DNA from 2 places in the Lacrimispora brassicae genome. Region 2 is predicted to be linked to the other one. Evidence: riboswitches for the same ligand, from Rfam matches in the RefSeq annotation. Region 2 holds a riboswitch; the other holds the start of a gene.
What was found. A riboswitch is a leader RNA that binds a small molecule or an ion and turns the genes downstream of it on or off. The one in region 2 is predicted to bind cyclic di-GMP.

Region 1 (7,809 bases), on a different contig from region 2:
CTGCATCTTTCGCAACGGGAATCTCCTGTGGCTCAGCCTCTCCCATCTGTATCGGAATCAGGTGAGGCAGAATCTGTTGCAGGAGCCCCTGATCCGGGCAGCGGTCGATAAATTCGCCAATGGTGTTTAATATTTTTCTGTCTACTGTATCGGTGACAATGATTTCTTTCGCATCCCTATGCTGCATAATAAAGTTGGCAATGTTGGAGGGCGAATTCTCAAACCAATATTCACTTCGACCTCCTTCATAGGTATAGACGTATCCCCTGACTACATTGTTGTTTTCAAACATCTTACCTATTTCTTCGTTAGTCATAACAACTCTCCTTTCGATGGTTTATTTCATGAGCAGCATCCAGAACATCGTATAAATGCCCTAGCTCAGATGCAAAAACGGTTCCGGGGAAAGCGGCGTATCAGATGAAAGTTGGATTTCTCCTTCAAGAGGGGAGCATAGGGTGATCCCCATCTGATTGATCTGTTGAGATAGCTCCAATGTCTGTTCCATATTTCGTCCGATACTAGATAGACTTTTTACCAGCACAATATCCATTCGCCCTTCTGCGGCGGCAGTTTTCAAGACGTTAAGTCCAGGTCTGTCAAGAGTCAAACCGCTTCCAATATCCTGCGATGCACCGGCAACCTCCAAGCCAAGCTGCTCGGCATAGTCCCAGAGTTCCTTTTGCTGTTCCTTTAATGTGCCATGCGTATCCTCCGGTGCATCAATACGGCAATACAGCCATGCTCTTTTTTTCTGTTCCATTATCAAAAACCTCCTTTAAATTTTGATCGATTTCATTTCACAGGAATGCGGCGGGGCAGAGCTGTCCCGCCGCATGGTCTCTAAAATGAGATATTTTGCTTGTTCTTCATTTTGGTTCTACGCTTCTATTTGACACTACTTCCCGAAGCTAGGGCGGCAACAGCAACGGCCTGCTGGTTAAGCGGGCCTCATAGGAATTTCACCTCTCCCAGGATCTCTGCGAGCCGCCCCCATTGCGATGTCTGTGGCTGGGCGGAAGTAGCGTTAGCACTGTCCATTTCATTGCGATACAGCTCACCACAAGCTGTTTTATGACCGGGCGTTCTCGCTCGTCACCTTCGATGCCATCGGTTCGACAGACGGATAAGGCGGTATATATACCACCTTATCCAATCCGCAGGCAGTTTTGGCGCGCCCGTCAAGGTCGCTGCCGCTTTTCACACGGCTGGACAGATCATGTATTGATGCTGCCGGATATGAAATTTTCAAGGAGCAAAAGGGAGAATAGAAAAACCCCCTCACTTACTTCCACGTTGAGTGAGGGGGTTGGACCAAATTATTTTTACTTTTCCATAAGTTTTTTCAGGTGAGCCAGTATTCGTCTTTTACGGTTGTGAATTGTCATACGGGGAATACCGGTTTCTGCTGCCAATTGATGCTCACTTTTGCCTACAAAGAACAATTCCGTTATCAGCTCTTGTTCCTGTGGCGTAAGCAATTTCAGGCTAGAAAGCATTTTTTCAATCAATAAAGCATTTACAGCTGCATCCTCTACGCTTTCTTGATCTGCCGCAAACTGTCGATTTCCTTCTATCAACCGTTCATAGGAGTCCTCCCGGCTTGGGATGTATGTAACGGACTGATTTGTGCCGTCAATCTGGCATCGCTCTACCTTGAGGTCATACTGTTGGTACTCCATCTTTCGGTCACTTTTTTCCAGTACCTCTATCACTTCATTGCTCAAATCGGGGTATTTTTTCCGATAGTTTGTCCTCTTTCTGAATTTAGCCATAGTACTTGTCCTCCATTTCGTGATTTTTCAAATCCAAAAATGAAGAACAAGCGGTGGGGAACGGCAGCGTGGTCTCGAGAAGTCTTTATATCTAGCAAAGAAAGTCCATAGGATGCATTGCTTTGCTTGTCGAATTAATAGTTTTCTTGTCGCAAGAAAAAAGTCAGCACTTTGCCCTTGGCAAAATACTGACTTTTTAAAAAAATTTATATAAAATTGAAAAAATAGCTGGTAATATGTAGGAAGTACGCCGTCTTTAGTCACACCTCCACATGGGAGGGAAATAAGGAATTATCATAGCATGCCCCTTTCGCCATGATAGATGGTGAAAGCCGGTCATTTGATACCCTGGACTATTGGACTAAAAACCGCAAAATATGACAAGAGCCTGCCTTCTTTAGAAGGCAGGCTCTGACGAGGCTTTTAGCAGCTAGGCTATCATAACGCTTGAAAAAGCGTCTTAGACCCTCGGCTTTGCGTCCCCATCTTTAGATGGGTTTGCCTTTTACATTACTTTTCTATTTTTAATGAGAGAAGTACCTTGTTGTAACAAAATGCATATTCACAAAAATCAGACGGGAAATAATCTGAAACTCCAGAATTCTTTTGACATGAATCCAGTTAGAAGTAGTCCCATATGACTTTGCCTACTGACGTTGTTTTTTTATATTATTAGATTTACTGCAAGCCCTGTCACTAGGGCAAAGACCATAACATAAGCAATATATAATATAAAGCGTTTCGCTCCTAGCACGATCTTGAGTGCACCCAAATTTGTAATTTTTGTTGCCGGCCCAGTAATCATAAAGGCCGCTGCACTGCCCATGCTCATGCCATCTAAAAGCCAGCTTTGCAGTAACGGGATTGTCCCGCCGCCGCAGGCGTATAGCGGAACGCCGATCGTTGCTGCCATCAAAACACCAAATCCTTCATTATTACCGAATAGGCGGCCAAAAGCATCTGCCGGAACATAGCGTTGGAATAGAGCGGACAATAAAACACCCAATAAGAAATATCCTGCCGTAGCTTTCAGATTTCTGCCAATATTCTTTAAAAGGCGCAGGAATAAATTCGGGTCGGTGTCATGGCTCTGTCTTTCAGAAAAACCGTCAAATCGAAAGAAGCTTTTATCCTTGTAAAACATAAATACCAGTAAACCGGAAATCGCTCCGCATAGAAAACAGGATACAAAACGAATCACAAGTGCGGTCTTACCCAGTGCAGCACTGTAAATGACCAGTTGCGGATTAAGCAGCACCGAACTCATCATAAACGCTGCCAGCCAGTCCTCCCTCATTCCCTTATTCGCAAAGGATGCGGCAATAGGAATGGTGCCATACATACATAACGGAGAGGCAATCCCCAAAAGACTTGCAGGAATCACCCCCAGCACACCCCACTTCCTCCCGCGCATAGCTTCAAACACACGATGGATTTTATCTTTGGCAAAGACGGAAACCAATGAACCAATGAAAATACCCAATACCCAATACCAGAAGATCTGATCGAGCTGAACGGTAAAATAGTACCAGATGTAAATAAACTCGCGGTTTAAGATATCCACGGCGGGAAATCACCTCTTTTCAATAATATTGTTGTTTATTTATGCGTTCCATCTGTTAGGTTTGAAAACACAGCTCACACTTTTTTGCAATCTCAAAAGCCGAAAAATACCGTTCCTCCAAAGGAATCCACTTTTCTAAAAAGTGTTTGGCACTCTCTTCTCCGTTTCGCATACGGATACGGCGAAGTTGTTCTTCCGGTTCTACCGTGAGAAATAACCGCAAATCGTATTGCTCCCAAAGTATCGGATGGCAGGAGTAGGAGCCTTCAATAATAGTAATTGCATTTGCCTCAACCCGAATCGGCTCTGTCAGTTTTTGTGTATGGCAGTCGTAGGGACGGTACGAAAAGGCATGTCCCAGCCGCAGCGGAAGAAAAATTTCGTCGGCAAACCGTTCATAATCCACATTCCCACCCGGTTGGTTCAGTCGTTCCTGCATCCGCTGCTCCGGGCGCAGGAAAAAATCATCCATATGTATTACATTACAGGACAACAACTCTTGCAAATGCGAGGCAAGAGTTGTTTTTCCTGCTGCACACCTGCCGTCTATGGCAATGACCAAACGGCATCCGGTTTGCTGTAAAGTCGCAATTTTCCACAGAATAATTTCATCCATATCTCCCATATCAACTTGTAGATACTGGGCTTTTTCGCTCCGGCTTTTTAGAAAATGAAACCAGCCTGGTACGGTCGAGCGCCACCATAATAGAGGGAATCAGCACAATCTGCAAGATGATGCCCGGAACAGCATTCAACAACGCACCCGCTATAAACGCCTGCCAGGTAAAACCGCCGCCGGCACCCAGCATCGACGCCATTGCGATACCCCAGATAACACGGCCTGCAATCATCGCCGCGATCATAGAGCGATAAAGAGAGAACATGCATTTCCAGCGGGAATGGCCGTACAAAAAGCCGATGATACAGCCATAAGCCGCCATCTCAAATGCCATAGCAATAGCAACAGGGAACAGAGGCGGCATACCGAATAACACAGAGCGCAGCAACGGAACGATAAAACCGACCGCCAGACCATACTGCCAGCCGCAGATCAGGCCGCACAACAGCACAGGAATGTGCATGGGCAGCAGCATATTTCCAATCTGCGGAATCTCTCCGGTCAGAATAGGTAAAATCAGGCTCATAGCCATAAATATTGCGGACAATGTCATATTTCTGATATTTTTATTTTGCATTTCATTCTCCTCTCTAATTATCCAGGTCCAACAAACGATAGCTTCGGCTGCCAAGCCCGATAGACGCTGCATTTTCCAGTGTATGTAGGCCATTACGGGATTCAATGCGCTGCACAAGGGATTGATTGTCCGGAGCGGCGTAAACCAAGTCAATGCAAGCCTGATCCACGGCCAACGGATCGGAGGAGGCGAGTATGCCGATGTCGTGCATATCCGGCTCGGCAGGGTTCCCATCGCAGTCACAGTCCACAGACAGCCGGTTCATGACGTTGATATAGACGATGCGCTCTCCGCTGCCAAGATAGTCTGATACCGCCTTTCCCGCATCCCCCATTGCTTCGAGGAAAGCGTCCTGGTCTGCACTCCACATGCTTCCGCCATTTCCGGCGGTATGAATATGCGACTTCCCCTCACCAGAGGCAATGCCTATTGAGATATTCTTGATGGCACCGCCAAAACCCGCCATGGCATGGCCTTTGAAATGGGAAAGGACTAAGTAAGAATCGTAATCCGCAAAGTGTGTGCCGACATAATTTTCGGAAATCTGTGTACCGCCTTCCACAGGGAGCGTCATGGAGCCATCCGCGTCTTGAATGTCCACGTCTGCGATAGCAGTAAAACCATGGTCCTTGGCTACCTGCATATGCATGGCAGTATTGGCACGTGAACCGCCGTAGGCGGTATTGCATTCCACAATGGTACCGTCCACCGACTGGACTAAATCCTTAATAAAATTCGGATCAAGATAGTTGGATGCAGGCGGCTCGCCCGTGCTGAGCTTCACGGCCACTTTGCCCGTTGGCGTCCAATTGAGTGCCTGATAAATCTTCAACAACGCCTCGGAAGAAATATCAGAAATATAGTAGACCGTCGGCACGTCCCCGGATTCTGTTCGATAGGATAATTCCGACAGCCGGATTTCCTTGCCGCCGTTGGTGACGAGCATGTCCCCTGTGGAAACTGCGCCGACTTCCACAGAATCTTTGGATACTTCTTCCGCATCGGACTGCGCGGCCGGCTCAGAAGGCTCGGAAACAGTCGTCTCATTTATGCCCGATCCGCTGTCTGCACATCCTGCAAGCGCGAACATCAACAACGCAATGGATAAAATGGCTTCCCATTTTCCTTTCATCATTCGCATCATACGATCATCTCCCCTCATCTGTTGATCTGGTTAACTTAATAGCTCCGTTTTTTCGGTAGTTTTAAATAGTCCTCATCGCTTACCGGTTCCAGCCACTCATTCGTATTGTTTTCGCCAGGCACCTCAATGGCAATGTGCGCAAACCAGCTGTCCTTTGCCGCTCCGTGCCAGTGCTTGACGCCAACTGGAATGTTGACAACGCTTCCGGGCTCCAGTGCCTGCGCTACCTGACCCCACTCCTGATACCAGCCGCGGCCGGAGGTGCAGAGCAGAATCTGCCCTCCGCCTTTATCGGCGTGATGAATGTGCCAGTTATTGCGGCAGCCGGGTTCAAAGGTGACGTTGGCAATTGCCAGGCCCTTGGTGGTGAGCATATTTAAATAACTCTGACCTGTAAAATATTGCGCATAAGCATCGTTTGGTTCTCCTATTGGGAAAATCATATCGAGATTATTTTTGTTCTCCATTTGTTTATCCTCCATAAATGGTTCTTTTCCATTTAGCAATCAATGATTTGCCTCTGCTGCTTTGTTAACACATGCAATCGCATTCAAGCTTCTCGGATAGCCGATATAGGGGAGGCACTGGGAGACCACCTTAATCAAGAATTCCTTGTCGTTTCCAAGTCTCATATTTCCGGCCGCATGGGATGTAAGCTGCGGCTCACATCCTCCCTGCGCAGCCAGAAAGCAGAAGGTAATCATCTCTCTTTGTGCAAGGTCTAATCCTGTTCTCGTGTAGTAATCACCAAAACAGTTGGCCGCCAGCCAGCGATTGATATGCCCGCCTTTCCAGAATCCCTTCATTCCTTCGCCAAAAATATCCATCTGCGCTTGAATACCCTTTTCCAGCCGGTTCTCCAAAGTTGTTGTTGCCTGACCTTCCAGAGGAAGCTTGATGCCGCACTCCAACAATATTTCATTTGTCACTGTTAAAAACGGCAGAATCCTACCAATGCCAAGATAATCAACAGACTGATATACAATTTCCTTCACCATCACAGGAATCAGCCCGGCGTCCAGGGCCATAGGCAGCATGAGCTTGTATTCATCCACTCCCTGGCAGCCAATCAAGGTCGCAAGTATTGCCATGTATCTGGTAATGTCATCGAGCTGTTGGCCTTCTTCGCCAACCACTTCCTCAAATGCAAAATGCTCAAATCTTTCCATAAATTCCGGATCGGTATCATATAAGTTCATTTTTAATCCTCCAATTAATCTTTTTTTGATTTGGCTTTCTTAAATCTTTTGTTTCCCCACAGACCATACATGCTCCTCCTTGGAAGAGGCCACTGTGTTCTGCGCCATGATCCCTACAAGAGCATGGGGAACATAGGGCTCCTCAAGATATAAAAGTTCCTCTTTCGTTAGGTCAAGCTCAACCGCCTTTACTGCACCTTCAATGTGATGTAGCTTTGTTGCGCCTACCACGGGAGAAGTGACCTTGGTCAGCAGCCATGCAAGTGAAATTTCTGTCATGGAAACACCTTTTTTCTCTGACAGTTCCGCAACCCGGCTGATAATCTGTTCATCCGGTTCCTCCATGGCTTCGTATTTAAGTCTTGCATAGCTGTCCTCCATCAGCCGTTTCGAACTTTCTCCTTTATGCTTGGACAGCTTTCCGCCTGCAAGCGCACTGTAAGGAGTCAGTGCAATATTTTCTTCACGGCAATAGGGAACCATTTCCCGCTCTTCCTCCCGGAATATCAGGTTGTAGTGCCCCTGTATGGACACAAACTTTGCAAAACCCTCTTTTTCAGCTAATGCATTGGCCTTGGCTAACTGCCATGCAAAGCAGTTTGAAATGCCGATATAGCGGGCTTTTCCCGCCTTCACCACGTTATTTAGTCCCTCCATGATCTCATACAGGGGAGTCTGATAATCCCACATATGGTAAATGTATAAATCCACATAATCCATACCGAGATTTGCAAGACTCTTGTTCAGCATCCGCTCAATATGCTGCTGACCCGAAATTCCGTCTTTCATTTCCTCCTGCGTACGGGGCAGAAACTTGGTTGCCACAACCACTTCGTCACGTTTTGCAAAATCCCGCAGTGCCCGGCCCAGATACTGCTCACTGGTACCACTCTGATAACCAATCGCCGTATCAAAAAAGTTTACGCCCAGC
Region 2 (7,809 bases):
CGGAAAATAACGGCTCGCTCACTGTAACCGGCAGTACTAACTTTGGAATTTATAGCGAAAATCTAACTATCAACAGCGGTGCAATTACCACTGTGGGTTCGGTGATTTTTGTGGGGGAATCCGTATCTATCAGCGGAGGAACCGTGACAAGCACCGGAGGCACTCAAGGAATTGTAGGGGGAACAATAACCGTTAGCGGCGGAACGATAACTGCAAGCGGTAGTGTTAAGGCATTGACCAACTCTGTCGGGTCTCCTGATTTCACAGGTATGCAGGTGACGGCAAGCGCCAATATGAACGGAACCCCCGCTGTTTCATATAATGCGGCGAATCTTTCAACCTATAAATACATCAAGGTGGAGCCGGGCGCAGCGGGCACCACAGCCCCCACAGTTACTTCGGTAACGGTGCCGGGGAACGGAACGTATTCTGCCGGAAACAATTTGGATTTCACAGTAACTTTTGACGAGAATGTGACTGTAAACACCTCCAGCGGCACACCGTATCTCTCGCTGATCATCGGTAGCACGTCACGGCAGGCCACTTATGTAAGCGGCAGTGGCGCAAGTAATCTGGTCTTTCGTTATACGGTGCAGGCGGGCGACAGCGACAGTAACGGCATCAGCATCGGCTCGCTAATCCTAAACGGTGGCACCATCCAAGATGGCGCAGGAAATAATGCGAATCTGACGCTGAACAGCGTAGGCAACATGACCGGCGTACTGGTGGATACCTCAGTGGCTCCTTCCATCACAGGCCAGCCATACCCTCAAACGGTGAACGAAGGGCAGTCGGTTAATTTCTTGGTTACGGCGACCGGAACGGGTTTAACCTATCAGTGGCAGGTTAACACTGGCAGCAGCTTTGCGAACATCTCGAGCGGTGGAGTATACAGCGGAGCCAGTACGTCGACGCTGACTATCACCGGGGTAACCGCAGGGATGAACGGCTATCAATACCGTGCCATCGTCAGTGGTACGGTAGCGCCTGTTGCTACCTCAAATTCAGCCACGCTAACGGTAACCGCTGCGCCCAGCTACACCATTACAGCCAATCCGACCGCCAAGGACTTCGGTTCGCTGACGGTGGGCTACACTGCCCCAGCAGCGCAGACCGTTACCATCACAAACACTGGAAACTCCAGCGTGGCACTGACTCAGCCGACCAGCACCAGCTATACCATCGGCGCACTCAGTACCACTACACTGGCGGCAGGCGGTACGGCTACCTTTACCGTTGCACCGAAGGTCGGTCTTGCGGTGGGGAATTACAATGAAACGCTGACAGTAAGCACCAACCACAGCACCAATGCTACGGTGAATTTAAGTTTCTCTGTGACGGCGGTTCCTACCTACACCATCACAGCCAATCCCACCAGCAAGGATTTTGGATCGCTGGAAGTGGGCTACAGCGCCCCGACAGCGCAGACCGTCACCATTACAAACACTGGAAACTCCAGTTTGACGCTGACCCAGCCGACCAGCACCAACTACACCATCGGCACACTCAGTACCACTACGCTAGCGGCAGGCGATATAGCCACCTTTACCATTACACCGAAAGCCGGTCTTGCAGTGGGCAATTACAATGAAACCCTGAACGTAAGCACCAACCACAGCACCAACGCTACGGTAGGACTGAGCGTCTCTGTGACGGCGGTTTCCACCTACACCATCAGCGGTACCATCAAGGGCAGCGATACAGGCAGCGGCATTAACGGCGCTTCTGTGTGGTTAAAGAACGGAAGTGGCCCTGTAGGTACTCCGGTACTCACAGATGCAAACGGAGCCTACACCATTTCCAATGTTTCGGCAGGTAGCTACAGCATTGATGCAGGCGCTCCCGGCTACTACCTCGGCACCATCAGTAGCGTTACGGTATCCGCAAATGTAACCGGCAAAGACTTGACATTGACCAGCATCATGATATTCACTCCTGTAACGGATATCACCATGACCAATGCCGCTTCTGTGCAGGCGGGCAGTGGTTTAACCTTGACAGGAATCGTTTCTCCCGCCAATGCCACCAATCAAAGCATTGTCTGGAGCGTGGAAAACGCAAACGGCACGGGCGCAACCATTGCAGGCAGCACCTTTAGTGCAACGTCGGCAGGTACAGCCACGGTGAAAGCAACCGTTGCAAACGGCTCGACCGCAAGCAGTGATTACACAAAAACCTTCGATATTACTGTAACGACGATACCGGTTGTAACCCACACCATCACAGCAACAGCAGGCACTGGGGGTAGTATTTCCCCCAGCGGCAGTGTGACGGTGGACAGCGGCACAAGCAAAGCCTTTACCATCACACCCAGCAGCAATTATTCTATCGCGGATGTGAAGGTGGATGACGTAAGCCAAGGAAAGATTACAAGCTACACTTTTTCTGGCGTAAGCGCCAATCACACCATTGCGGCAACATTTAGCTACAATGGCAGCTCCGGCGGTGATGGCGGCGGCAGCTCCTCGGACAACAGCAGCCCTGTCATCGTCACCCCGCCCGCACCGGATAAGCCCAATTCACCTACACAGGGGGAAATCAAGGTTCCCGGCACAGCAGACGGCAAGGGCAATGTCATAGTGAACATCACTGGCAAAACTGTGACTGACGCCTTTGACAAGGCATTGGCTGAGGCCAAGAAAAACGGCACGGAGCAAAATGGCATTACAGTAGTTCTCCGTGTGGACACCGGCAATAAGACAGGCTCTAATGTTACGGTCAATCTGCCTAAGACCGTGCAGGACACTATCATTGAAAAGAAAATTGTCAACACCATTGTGGTGGTAGATAACCCCGACATCCGAATCGGCATGGATTTGGCTACCGTGCAGGAAATCAACAAACAGGCAAAATCGGATGTCAACATCACCGCCACCCGTGGGGACAGCAGCAAGCTGACCGGTGATGCGAAAAAAGCCATCGGCAGCCGCCCGGTATTCGACCTCAATGTGAACTACGGCAACGGCAAGGCAGTCAGCAGCTTCGGCGCAGGCAGCGTATCGGTAACTATTCCCTACACCCTCGGCGCAAATGAAAACGCAGGAAATGTGCAGGCGGTCTATGTGGATGCCAAGGGCAAGGTACACTGGCTCACAAACTCGGTCTATGACAGTGTGGAACAGGTACTGCGTTTCAGCACCGACCATTTTTCCACCTACGGCATCGGCTACAAGCAGACCAATACCGCATTTACAGACATTGCGGCTCATTGGGCAAAGGAAGATATTGAGTTTGTGGTAAGCCGAGGATTGTTTAGCGGCACTTCTGAAACCAAGTTCAGTCCGAATGCCGCTATGACGAGAGGAATGTTTGTCACCGTCCTCGGACGGCTGGCAAGCGCCGATGTAAGCGGCTACGCAAAGAGCAGCTTCAGCGATGTGAAAAGCGACGCCTACTACATGGGCTACATTGAGTGGGCAAGCAAAAACAACATTGTAAACGGGGTTGGCAATGGAAGGTTTGCCCCGGATCAGTCCATCACCCGTGAGCAGATGGCGGTCATTATGAGCAACTATGCCAAGACCATCGGTTATACTCTGCCGAAAGTTCATGTGGAAAATACCTTTGCTGATAATGGAAAGATCAGTGCCTATGCCAAGGAAGCCGTGAAGCAGATGCAGATGGCAGGGGTTATCAGCGGCAAAAACGGCAATCTCTTTGACCCGCAGGGTACAGCCACAAGAGCCGAGGTGTCTGCTGTGCTTCGCCGCTTTGTGGAGCTGGCAATTTCCAACGACACGGCGCAGGGCTGGACCATGAACGATTCCGGCAAATGGATGTACTTCAAGGATGGCAAGCCCCTCACCGGCAAGCAGGACATTGATGGTGGGGCCTATACCTTTGACCAGTACGGCGTGACGGCGGATGTGCCCAAAAATCTCCGCTATACAACCTACATCGTACAAAAGGGCGACAGCTTCTGGCTCATTGCACACAAGCTGGGATGCACAATGTCCGAGTTGGAACGGCTGAATAACAAGAGCCGGTTTTCTATCATTTACCCCGGCGATGTACTCCGAGTGCCGGAAAAATAAAGCACAGACAACAAAATGAATAATGCCAAGGGCAAACCCGGTTAAAGCCGGGGACGCAAAGCTGAGGATCTAAGGCGCAAATGCGCTATGATAGTCTGGCTGCAAAACCGCGCAGAGCCTGCCCTATATTCTGAGGGTGGGCTCTTGCCATATTTTACGGGTATTTGTGGTATCGGGCAGGGCTTTCGTTCTACGCCACGGCTCGTACATACCACCTCTCAAATATACAATTTAATAGCCATATTCTAAAAAAGTCAGTATTTTGCCAAGGGCAGCGTACTGACTTTTTTTGTTCGACAAAAAAACCGTTTATATTCCTTTTTATTCCAAACAAGGACCTTGACGGCTGTCTGATTGTCGAACCGCGCTGCCGCTCTCCACCCCCCGATCTGTTTTCGCATTCCAGCAAAACAGATCGGAGGAAAGGAACATGAAGAATTATAAAGATAGCGATTATGCAAGGAATAAATTCAGCGATGGCATTGTCTACCGCTTTGCAGACCGTATCGTGGAAATTACGCTTAAGGATTACCTCGCGGAAAATCCAGACAAAACGGTAGAGGATTTTATGGATCTGAAAGCCCTGTCAGATGAAATTTATCATCAGCAGGTTATAAACGATAATCGGACAAGCCGTTTGGATGTGAGCATCAACGGACTGGAGGATACCGGGCAGCTTGCCACAGCCCCTTTGGATACGGAATGGATACATAAAAGTGATAGTAGAAACGCCATGGAAGCAGCAAAGCAGCTTATGGACAGCGGAGATTTGACAGAGGTACAGCGGCGGCGGTTTATTTTGCATTTCTTTCAAGGGTTATCCTATCGGCAAATTGCAAGCCGTGAAGGAGTGCATTTTACTTCTGTTCACGAAAGCATCGAAGCAGCTACGGCAAAACTGCAAAAGTTTTTTGAAAAAATTTAATTTTATACCCCTACACCCCCCTGTTTTTTTGACATTGGTTGAAAGGAAAATTTCTGAGCTTCCTTTCACCTGAACATTGAAAACAGAATACGGGTGTGATGGTTACATTACCGGCAAGAGAAGCGACATGACGGGACACGCGAAGACGAGGGCAGCGCCCTCCGAGCGAGAATGTCTGCGGTTGTTACGCTCTGTGGTGGAGCGGATTGCGATGATCCTTGCCGGTGATTATGATACTTCTGTTTTGAACGCTTCACCGCATTGAACAGCCCGGCAGGATGACCGGGAAAATGCATCACCCTCATTTGAGAGAGAATGAGGGGCGGCTTTTATGGATTCCGTGTAACCGCGCGGAACGCTCATCACACCTTCTTTTTTATAAAACCTCTATCGGAGCGATAGAAACCATGCGGCGGAGCCGGCTATTTTGTCAAAAGACAACCAAACCGTTTCCGACACCGCCGCATTCTTGTGTCGCTCCTTTAGGATTCAAAGGAGGCATAAAAGCTATGAATGAGAAAAAAGTCTGCATGGCAGACATTCAAAATAAGATTTATGAAGCCGGTTTGTTCCGACCGGACGAAAAGGTGGTACTGACCACCAAGAATTGCGTCCTGCTTGAGCTTTACACCGGCAAAACATACAGCTACCGTATGGTAGACCTGACAACATTAAAAGCGAAGAGACTGTTTTCGCGCCAGAAGTCCTTGTCGTTTTCCGGCTACCAGAAAGCCATTGAAAAAATGCTGGCACAGGTATCTGAGGTGGAAGAACCGGAACACGCAGATAAGCATAGCCGTGCGAGAGAGCTTCTGATCTATATTTTTACTGATATTCTGCCAAAGCATGGTATGACCTTTCGGGAAAACCAGTTGTCCCTTGCTCTGTCAATGCTGGATGCTATGGAAGAAACCAAAGTGGCACTGTGCGAGGCAGAAGTGGGCACGGGCAAGACCCATGCCTACATATTGGCGGCAACAATCTACCGCCTGTTCCATGGAAGTAGTCAACCGGCGATCATTTCCACTTCCACCATTGCCCTGCAAAAAGCATTGACCGAAGAATATATTCCGCAGATTTCCAATGTCTTAATGGAACATCGTATTATTGAAACCCCTTTATCCTTTGTGGTGCGTAAGGGGAAATCTCACTATGCCTGTGATGATCGGGTGCGAAATTACCGTTCTTCCACTGTAAATAATGGGCGTGAGGGAGATAAAGAACTGATTGAAACGCTGGATTGTTTATATACCGGCGCCTGCTCCATTGATTTAGACAGCCTGCCCCTGACCGATTATGTCAAAGGGCGTATCTGCGTGGAACGTTGCCATCTGCATTGTGATCTCGCCTCTATTTGCCGCTATCGCAATTTTATCCTTAGATCGCAGACCAATGCATTTGACTTTCAAATTGCAAACCATAACTTGGTATTAGCGGATGTGCTAAGTCAAAAAGGTGGAAGGAACCGACTGTTTCCAGATTGTGGTCTGTTGATTTTTGACGAGGCTCATAAGTTGCTAGATGCAGCAAGACAGATGTACGGAATGACCCTTGAAAGTGTGGAACTGGAACGGCTTACCTCTAGCATCTACCGCTCCATCGGCAGCCAGAATACGGATAAGGGTGAGATTTTAAGGCTTTGCGAAGAAATGCTGCGCCAGAATACAGCATTGTTTGAAAATCTGAAAAACTCCGCAGGCGTGAGCTATGACAAAACCTGTTCGGCGGTAGAAATTCGCTTTGACAGTATACAGAATCTGAAAGCACTGACAGAGATATTACGCAGACTGTCAGTGCTTTTCTTTACTAAGGATTATAGGAAAGCCGCAGCCTATGGGCGATTGGTCAGCCGAATGGAGCAAAAGCTCTCCAAGCTGATGATTTTGCTGGACTACTCTCAATCAATATGCTGGCTGGAGCATACCGGCACCACCGCCTGTCAGGTCTGCTCCCTGCCAAAACAACTGGATTTTTTACTGTTTGAAGATATTTGGGATAAGGCAATGCCTTATGTATTGACATCAGGAACACTGTCAGTTGGCGGCGATTTCAGCCATTTCAAACATCAGACAGGGATTGATTTTCTGGATATCAAAAGACTGATAGAAACCAGCAAAGCATCACCATTTAACTACCGGGAACACGCATTGTTATATCTTCCAAAGGATATGCCATTTCCTGATGTGAAGAACGATGAATACATGGAAGCCGTGATTACCCAGCTCACAGAGCTGATCCGGCAGACCCACGGACATACATTAGTGCTGTTCACTTCCTACCGTATGATGGAGATTATCTACACTGGGCTTTCCGACAGAATTACGAATTACCCATTGTTTCTGATGGGCAAGGGTCGGCTAAACGCCATCGAATCCTTTCGGAATAGCAGAAACGGCGTGCTGCTTGCCAGTGACAGTGCTGGTGAGGGTATTGACCTGCCCGGAGATATTCTATCATCATTGATTGTGGTCAAGCTGCCATTCCCTATACCTGATCCGGTTGGAGAATATGAAAAATCTCTCCATGACAATTTTTACAGCTATCTGTCTGATGTAATTGTCCCCAGCATGATTATCAAGCTGCGCCAGTGGATCGGTCGTGGAATTCGCAGGGAAACCGATACCTGCGTGTTTTCCATCTTGGACAGCCGTGCCAGTGGACGCTACATTAATGATATTTTGGCTGCTCTGCCCGATATGCCGGTAACTGACCGGATGGAGGATGTGGGGCGGTTTATTGTGTCCCATAAGGATCAAAGTTACTTTGCATAGGACAATCACGATTTTTCATACAGTGTAAGAGAAGCGGTAAAGGAGGTCATGCCATGCAGCCACAAATAATTACGCTCAA

Region 1: it holds a riboswitch for cyclic di-GMP, as region 2 does, so the genes downstream of both, ACYVD3_RS14400 (sigma-70 family RNA polymerase sigma factor) here and ACYVD3_RS07725 (sigma factor-like helix-turn-helix DNA-binding protein) in region 2, are expected to answer to the same signal.

Annotation. Positions count from the first base shown of each region.
Region 1 is NZ_BRYH01000027.1:84,052-91,860, reverse strand. It holds gene ACYVD3_RS14410 (hypothetical protein) at 1-316, opposite strand, end outside; gene ACYVD3_RS14405 (recombinase family protein) at 377-763, opposite strand; gene ACYVD3_RS14400 (sigma-70 family RNA polymerase sigma factor) at 1,326-1,775, opposite strand; cyclic di-GMP riboswitch class I at 2,198-2,288, opposite strand; gene ACYVD3_RS14395 (permease) at 2,440-3,339, opposite strand; gene ACYVD3_RS14390 (uridine kinase family protein) at 3,395-3,955, opposite strand; gene ACYVD3_RS14385 (ECF transporter S component) at 3,966-4,535, opposite strand; gene ACYVD3_RS14380 (DUF362 domain-containing protein) at 4,549-5,679, opposite strand; gene ACYVD3_RS14375 (cupin domain-containing protein) at 5,715-6,146, opposite strand; gene ACYVD3_RS14370 (carboxymuconolactone decarboxylase family protein) at 6,186-6,878, opposite strand; gene ACYVD3_RS14365 (aldo/keto reductase) at 6,918-7,809, opposite strand, start outside.
Region 2 is NZ_BRYH01000009.1:410,668-418,476, forward strand. It holds gene ACYVD3_RS07720 (S-layer homology domain-containing protein) at 1,146-4,034, shown strand; cyclic di-GMP riboswitch class I at 4,055-4,141, shown strand; gene ACYVD3_RS07725 (sigma factor-like helix-turn-helix DNA-binding protein) at 4,465-4,959, shown strand; gene ACYVD3_RS07730 (ATP-dependent DNA helicase) at 5,469-7,730, shown strand; gene ACYVD3_RS07735 (DUF6870 family protein) at 7,784-7,809, shown strand, end outside.